Streptosporangium becharense: one gene and its partner. The protein of the gene in region 1 interacts with the protein of each later gene in a pairwise test. Links are inferred from orthologs where the notes say so. Each region holds a gene or a part of one and is shown in the gene's direction. Other genes may lie near its edges.

What was found. The genes of interacting proteins can lie anywhere in the genome.
Region 2: the proteins of F4562_RS07440 (region 1) and F4562_RS22245 interact in binary tests that used the Escherichia coli proteins (3 or more experiments, as listed by UniProt). The link is inferred for Streptosporangium becharense from one-to-one orthologs.

What each region holds. Positions count from the first base shown.
Region 1 is NZ_JACHMP010000001.1:1,738,634-1,742,324, forward strand. What follows is about bases 315-3,089. They hold F4562_RS07440 (sulfurtransferase TusA family protein), read left to right. Parts: upstream 315-1,454; coding sequence 1,455-1,724; downstream 1,725-3,089. Other genes in these bases: F4562_RS07435 (cysteine desulfurase family protein), read left to right, coding at 315-1,429; F4562_RS07445 (carbohydrate kinase family protein), read right to left, coding at 1,882-2,868; erpA (iron-sulfur cluster insertion protein ErpA), read right to left, coding at 2,996-3,089. In the rest of the region: ctaC (aa3-type cytochrome oxidase subunit II), read right to left, coding at 1-76; more of F4562_RS07435, read left to right, coding at 293-314; more of erpA, read right to left, coding at 3,090-3,349; quinolinate synthase NadA, read left to right, coding at 3,605-3,691. UniProt on the Escherichia coli protein: Sulfur carrier protein involved in sulfur trafficking in the cell. Part of a sulfur-relay system required for 2-thiolation during synthesis of 2-thiouridine of the modified wobble base 5-methylaminomethyl-2-thiouridine (mnm(5)s(2)U) in tRNA.
Region 2 is NZ_JACHMP010000001.1:5,060,066-5,063,782, forward strand. What follows is about bases 274-3,074. They hold F4562_RS22245 (cysteine desulfurase family protein), read left to right. Parts: upstream 274-992; coding sequence 993-2,156; downstream 2,157-3,074. Other genes in these bases: F4562_RS22240 (TetR/AcrR family transcriptional regulator), read right to left, coding at 375-881; F4562_RS22250 (DUF695 domain-containing protein), read right to left, coding at 2,379-3,074. Outside these bases: F4562_RS22235 (MFS transporter), read right to left, coding at 1-196; more of F4562_RS22250, read right to left, coding at 3,075-3,425; tRNA 2-thiouridine(34) synthase MnmA, read left to right, coding at 3,486-3,717. UniProt on the Escherichia coli protein: Master enzyme that delivers sulfur to a number of partners involved in Fe-S cluster assembly, tRNA modification or cofactor biosynthesis. Catalyzes the removal of elemental sulfur from cysteine to produce alanine.

The sequences.
Region 1 (3,691 bases):
CGCCTCGGGACCACTCTTCGGCACTGCACGCCGTCACGGACACCAGCAGCAGCGCCAGAGCGGCAGCGCGTGGCACCCGGCGGCGGGCCAACGGACGCCGTGCAGAACGGCGGGTCGGACTCACGGATCGCCTACCCCACAGATGGAGCCCAGGAGTCACTCCTGAGCGGTTGTTTGTTCATGTTCAAAGGTTGTAGTTCACAGCTTCACGCTGGGGGACACATTAGCGCGGACCACCCCCGCCCTCCCCCGCAGCCCCCGCTTGCGCCGCGCGTGGTGCGACGATGGGAATGTGGCGTACTTCGACGCGGCCTCCACCGAGCCGCTGCACCCCCAGGCGCGCGAGGCTCTCATCGCGGCCCTCGACGCCGGCTGGGCCGACCCCGCGAGGCTCTACGGCTCCGCCCGCCGAGCAAGGATGTTACTGGAACAGGCGCGGGCCGAGGTCGCCGAGGCGCTCGGCGTCCGGGCCGACGAGGTGTCCTTCACCTCCTCGGGCACCCAGGCCGTGCACCTGGGAGTCCTCGGCACGCTGCGGGGGCGGCGCCGGGCGGGCCGGCGCCTGGCCACATCGGCGGTGGAGCACTCCAGCGTGCTGCACGCCGCGGCGCTGCACGAGCACGAGGGCGGCTCCGTCGAGACGGTCGGCGTGGGCATCACCGGCGCGGTCGACCCGGGCGCCTTCCGCGAGGCCGTCCTCGCCGAGGGCACGGCCCTGGCCTGCCTGCAGAGCGCCAACCACGAGGTCGGCACGCTCCAGCCGGTCGCCGAGGCGGCGACGGCCTGCGCCGAGGCGGGCGTGCCGCTGCTGGTGGACGCGGCCCAGACGGCGGGCCGGATGCCGCTCCCCGGCGGCTGGTCGGTGCTGACCGCCAGCGCGCACAAGTGGGGCGGCCCGGCCGGGGTCGGCGTGCTCGTGGTCCGCAAGGGTGTGCGGTGGCGGGCCCCGCTGCCCGAGGACGACCGCGAGCGGCGCCGGGTGCCCGGCTTCGAGAACGTGCCGGCGATCGTCGCGTCCGCCGCCGCGCTGCGGGCCGCGGTCGCCGAGTCGGCCCGCGAGTCCGCCAGGCTCTCGGCGCTCGTCGAACGCGTCAGAACCGAGGTGCCCAGGCTCGTCCCGGATGTCGAGGTCATCGGCGACCCGGTCGCACGGGCCCCGCATATTGTCACCTTTTCGTGTCTTTACGTGGAAGGTGAGGCGTTGCTGACTGAACTCGACAAGGCCGGATTCTCGGTATCGTCCGGCAGTTCCTGCACGGCGAGTACGCTTCGTCCATCGCACGTTCTGCAAGCCATGGGCGTGCTCACGCACGGCAACGTGCGCGTGTCACTGCCCCGGGGCACCTCGGCGGAGGAGGTCGACCGCTTCCTCGCCGTCCTGCCCGGAGCGGTGCGCGGGATCCGTGAGGAGGCGGGGATCAGACAGTGACCGACACGCAGGGAGTGAAGACGTCATGACGTCCGGCCAGGCCACCCCGGCGGGATCGACCCAGCCCCCGGCGCTGACCATCGACGCGCTGGGCAAGAAGTGCCCGATCCCCATCATCATGCTGGCCGAGCAGATCAATTACGTGCCGCTCAACGGGATCGTCGCCGTTCTCGCCGACGACCCCGCCGCCGTCACCGACATCCCGGCGTGGTGCCGGCTGAAGTCCCACCACCACGTGGCCAGCTACGAGCTGCCCCAGCGCGGCTGGGCCATCCACGTACGGCGCAACTACTGACCTGCGGGTCCGGGCCGCCGCACCGCCGACGGCCCGGACCCGGTGCCGGCACGCGGAACCCCGGACGCGGTGCCCGTACGGCGACGACACGGACGCGACGGCCGCCCGGGCACGGTGACGGCCCGGGGTGGCGCGACGGCCCGGGTCTGACGGCCGCTCAGGCGTGGTAGCACTTGACGAAGCGGCCGACCTCGGCGGCGGCCTCGGCGCCGTAGGCGTCGGCGAAACGCTCCAGGAAGACCTTCTGCCCCAGTTCGTACTCCTGGCAGCCGACCTGCTCCAGCACGTGGGTGGCGGTGAGGTTGCCCACCTGGGCACAGCGCTCCGGAGACAGGCCCCAGGCCACACCGGCCAGGAAGCCGGCGCGGAAGGCGTCGCCGACCCCGGTGGGGTCGGCCTTGCCGAGCTCGGGCGCCGGGGCCACATGCACGGACGGCTCGCCCTTGCGGTCGATGACGGCACCCTTGGGGCCGAGCGTGGTGACGCGGACGCCGACCCGGTCGAGGATCTCCTCGTCGGACCAGCCGGTCTTCTGCTCGATGAGCCCCTTCTCGTAGTCGTTGCTGAACAGGTAGGCGGCGCCGTCGATGAGCTGGCGGATCTGCTCACCGGGCATCCGCGCGAGCTGCTGCGAGGGGTCGGCGGCGAACGGGATGCCGCGCCGGCGCGCCTCGTCGGTGTGCCGGAGCATCGCCTCGGGGTCGTTGGGGCTGACCAGCACCAGGTCGAGGCCGTCGAACCGCTCGGCGATCGGGCCGAGCTCGATCAGCCGCGCCTCCGCCATCGCCCCGGTGTAGAAGGACGCGATCTGGTTGTGGTCGTCGTCCGTGGTGCACAGGAAACGGGCGGTGTGGTGGATCTCGGAGATGTGAACCGAGTCGCAGTCGACCCCGTGCCGCTCCAGCCAGGAGCGGTAGTCGGCGAAGTCGGCGCCGACCGCGCCGACCAGGATCGGACGCAGCCCCAGGCAGGCCATGCCGAAGGTGATGTTGGCCGCGCAACCGCCGCGGCGGATCTGCAGTTCGTCCACCAGGAACGACAGGGAGACCCGGTCGAGCTGCTCGGCGATGAGCTGGTCACCGAAGCGCCCGGGGAAGGTCATCAGATGGTCGGTCGCGATTGAGCCGGTTACGGCGATGCGCACGGGGTTCTTCTCCTCGTTGTCAGCATCCAGCTGGGCGTGCGGGCCACGCAAGGATACGCGACACCGTCGGCACGCGAAGGCCCTCCGGAGCGACGAGGGTCGCTCCGGAGGGCCTTGGCGGTAGGGCTTAGTTGAACGAGTCGCCGCAGGCGCAGGAGCCCGTGGCGTTCGGGTTGTCGATCGTGAAGCCCTGCTTCTCGATCGTGTCGACGAAGTCGACCGTGGCACCGACGAGGTACGGCGCGCTCATCCGGTCGGTGACCACGCTGACGCCGTCGAAGTCGGAGACGACGTCGCCGTCCATCGAACGGTCGTCGAAGAAGAGCTGGTAGCGCAGGCCGGAACAGCCACCGGGCTGCACCGCGACCCGCAGCTGCAGGCCCTCTTCGCCCTGCTGCTCCAGCAGGCTCTTGACCTTGGCCGCGGCGGCGGAAGTAAGAATCAGGCCCTTCGCCGTGGTCTCGGTGCTCTCAACCGACATGTGGTGACTCCCGCGTCTGCGTCAACCGCTCACCGGGAGCGGCTGTCTGTTTGTGACGTCCTTCTTAGACGCTACCAACACCGGCCCACCGCTACACATTCCTGGGGCCTCGCACGGCTCCCGCAGCGAAGGCGCCACCCTCCGGTGCGGAGCCGGTCGCCCGGCGCCGGGAGGCCAGACACCCCTCCCCGGAATAAATCCCCCATTGCCGTGTGTCATCATTAGTCGTCACTTCGACGATAAGGGGGTGTGGTCGTGACGACCACCGAGACCGGGCTGCCGCTCTTCGTCCTCGGCAGGGGCACCGACCCGCACAGCGAGCGCGGCGTCGACTGCCCCGGC
Region 2 (3,717 bases), 3.3 Mb from region 1 along the record:
TCACCACGCGCATCGACTGCATGGCGACGAGCGCCCCCAGCCCCCACACGAGGAGGGTGAGGCCGATCGAAGCCTCGGACAGGCCGAGCTTGTCGGAGAGTGCTGGAACACGTACGGTCATCGATCCGCACATCAATCCGGCGAGCACGAAGGTGAGAACCGCTCCGGTTCGAGCCGTCCTCAGGTCGCGGGTCATTACTCCATCCCTTCAATGAATGTTTTCGGTGATTACCGAGAGGGCACACTGAATGCGGTCGCTTTCGCGCATGCGGAAGCGACCACCAAACGTGTGAGATGAGGGCGCCCGGGAGATCGGGCGTGTGGTTGCGGTCGGCCGCCGTCCGGGCCGGAGGGACCGCCCGTCGAGGGGGTCGCTAACCGGGCAGCAGGGCGAGCAGACGCGTTTTCAGTTTGGCGTAGCGCTCGTCGTCGTAGAGGCCGGGGTCGTGGGTCGCCACGTCCCACAGTCCTTCGCAGGCCAGGCGCACGATCTGCGCCGCCCCCGGGTCGGGCTCACGGTCGAGCCCCTCGCGATGCCAACGGGCCATCGCCTCACGCAGCGGCGCCAACAGGTAGGTGTTGCCGGAGGCTCCGGTGACCACCGCCCAGCGACGCAGCCGGCCGCTCTGCACGGCGGCGAAGGTGGCCGCGAGATAGTTCTTGGTGTAGGTCTCCTGGCCCTGGGCCTCGATGAGCTCGTCGAACTCCTCGATCAGCCGCTCGACCATGCCCTTGATGAGGGCTTCCTTGGTGTTGAAGTGGTAGAGGAGGCCGCCCTTGCTGCATCCCGCACGTTCGGCGACGGCCGTCAGGGTGAGCGCCGCGGAGCCCTGGTCGCACAGCAGGTCCTCTGCTGCGTCCAGCAACTCCTCGCGTCTCATGCCGATTACTGTACCGTCCGGACGGTACAGTCGTCAACCGGGGGTGAGGCGCCCCCAAGGCGCGGATACCCTAAAGAGGCCGAAAAAAGAGCTGGGGAGGGGAGTGCGGCCGTGAAGTCCGCCTATCTCGATCACGCGGCGACCACGCCGATGCTTCCCGAGGCCATCGAGGCGATGACAGCTCAACTCGGCCGGGTCGGCAACGCGTCCTCGCTGCACGCGGCCGGCCGCCGTACCCGCCAGGTGGTGGAGGAGGCGCGCGAGACCATCGCCACCGCGCTCGGTGCCCGGCCGAGCGAGGTGGTCTTCACCTCCGGCGGCACCGAGGCCGACAACCTCGCCGTCAAGGGCCTGTACTGGGCCCGCCGTGCCCGAGGCGCCACCCGTATCCTGACCAGCGCGGTCGAGCACCACGCCGCTCTCGACCCGGCGCACTGGCTGGCCGACCACCAGGAGGCCGTCGTCGAGCTGCTCCCGGTCGACGAACTGGGGCGGGTGCACCCGCGGACCCTCCGCGAGGCCGTCGAACGCGATCCGGACGGCGTCGCGCTGGTCAGCGTCATGTGGGCCAACAACGAGGTCGGCACCGTTCAGCCGGTCCGGGAGCTGGCGGCCATCGCCCGCGAGCACGGCATCCCGTTCCACAGCGACGCGGTCCAGGCCGTCGGCCAGCTCCCCGTCACCTTCGCCGACTCGGGGGTCGACGCGCTGACGATCTCCGGCCACAAGATCGGCGGCCCGATGGGGGTCGGCGCGCTCCTGCTGGCCCGGGGCGTCGACCCGGTGCCGGTGCTGCACGGCGGCGGCCAGGAGCGCGACGTGCGCTCCGGCACCCTCGACGCCCCCGCCGTCGCCGGCTTCGCCGTGGCGGTGCAGGCCGCGGTGGCCCGGCAGGCCGAGACCGCGGCCCGGCTGACCGGGCTCCGCGACGACCTGATCCGCAGGGTCCGCCAGGCGGTGCCCGACGTGATCCTCAACGGTGATCCGGCCGACCGGCTGCCGGGCAACGCGCACTTCTCCTTCCCCGGCTGCGAGGGCGACGCCCTGCTCATGCTCCTGGACGCCAAGGGCGTGGAGTGCTCGACCGGTTCGGCCTGCTCCGCGGGGGTGGCCCAACCCTCCCACGTCCTGCTCGCCATGGGCGCCGACGCGGTCCGGGCACGCGGCTCGCTGCGCTTCACCCTCGGCCACACCTCCACCGAGGAGGACGTCGACCGGCTCGCCGACGTCATCGGCCATGTCGTGGAGCGGGCCCGCCGCGCCGGGCTCACCTGACCCCACCGTCGAATACCGCCGAATCCCGTCGAATCCCGCCGAATACCGCCGCGCCGGGAGGCGCGGCGTTCAGCACAGGGAAGCGGCGGCGTCCGGGCCGCGGAAGTCATGGTCCTCAGGTCCTGGAAGACACGGCGGCGTCCTGGCCGTGGAAGACACGGCCCGGACACGGCCCTCAGGCCCCGGAAGGCGCGGCGGCGTTCAGGAGGGACGCGGCGTCTCTCAGGACAGGAAGGGGGCGACGGCGGCCCAGCCGGGGTCGGCGGCCACGTCGACCCGGGGCCGCCCCTCCTTCCAGCCCGCGACGAGCTTCTCGGCGTGGACGGCCGCCCTGCCCTCCGGGTCGGCGTAGACGTGCAGCACCCGCCGGCCCTCGGCGCTCAGGTGCGCGGCGAGGACGCCGCCGCCGTCCGGGCCGCCGATCCGCCCGGCCAGCCGCTCCTCGAAGTCGCGCAACGCCTCCAGCGAGGGGCCGGTGGGCAGGCCCTCGGCGTCGTGGTGCGCGTACGGGAGGGTGATGGCGATGTGCTGGTCGAACACCGGGTAGTCCACCGGACGCAACGGGTGACGGGCGGCGGCGACCAGGCGGGCGCCACCCGCGGTCTCACCCTCCAGCAGCGCCCACTGGTCGTCCCCGTAGCCGGAGGCGAGGTCGGCGACCACCCCGGGCAGGTGCACGGCGGGCACGGCGTCCATCGGCTCGATCGCGACGGCCGAGACGTCGCCCACCCAGCGGGCCACCTCGTCCTCGCCGAGCAGCCGGTCGAGGGCGAGCAGCGCGGCCTCGACACGGGTCTCCTCCGGAAGGAGAGTGAAGATCGGGTGGTAGGCGACCACGTCCACGCGCGGGTTGCCGCGCGGGACGCGCAACCCCAGCGTGAGCTCGCCGAGCGTGAACCCGTAGCCGTCCACGTCGACCGTCAGCGTCGTGGCCCGCGGATCGGCCCGCCGCGACGGGTGGAACTCCCAGAGCCGGTCGGCGGGCGGCGCGGCGGCGGCCCAGCGGTGCGCGACGGCGCGCAGCTCCGGATCACCCGCGCAGGTGACCACGAGGGCGTGGTCGGCCCGCAGCCCCGGGGTGATCTCCCACACCAGCGAGGGGTGGACCGCCGTCACCGCGGGGCCGATCAGCTCGGCCTGCCGCCCGGTCTCGCCGGCGGTCACCGCGGCGTCCAGCTCCGGCCGCGCCTCGGCCCACCACGCCCAGAAACGTTCGATCGCGGGGGCGGGGTCGGCGGGAGATTCGCTCTTGCGCCCGAACAGTCGCATGGCCCCGGATTCTCGCAGCCCGACGAGGCGCCCGCGAACGCGGGTACGCTCAGAGGTGTTATGAGTCTTCGTGTGCTTGCCGCCATGTCCGGCGGCGTCGACTCCGCCGTGGCGGCGGCCCGTGCCGCCGAGGCGGGTCACGACGTCACCGGCGTCCACCTGGCCCTCTCCGCCAACCCCCAGTCCTACCGGACCGGCGCCCGCGGGTGCTGCACGCTCGAAGACTCGCGTGACGCCCGCAGGGCCGCCGACGTCATCGGCATCCCCTTCTACGTCTGGGACATGGCCGAGC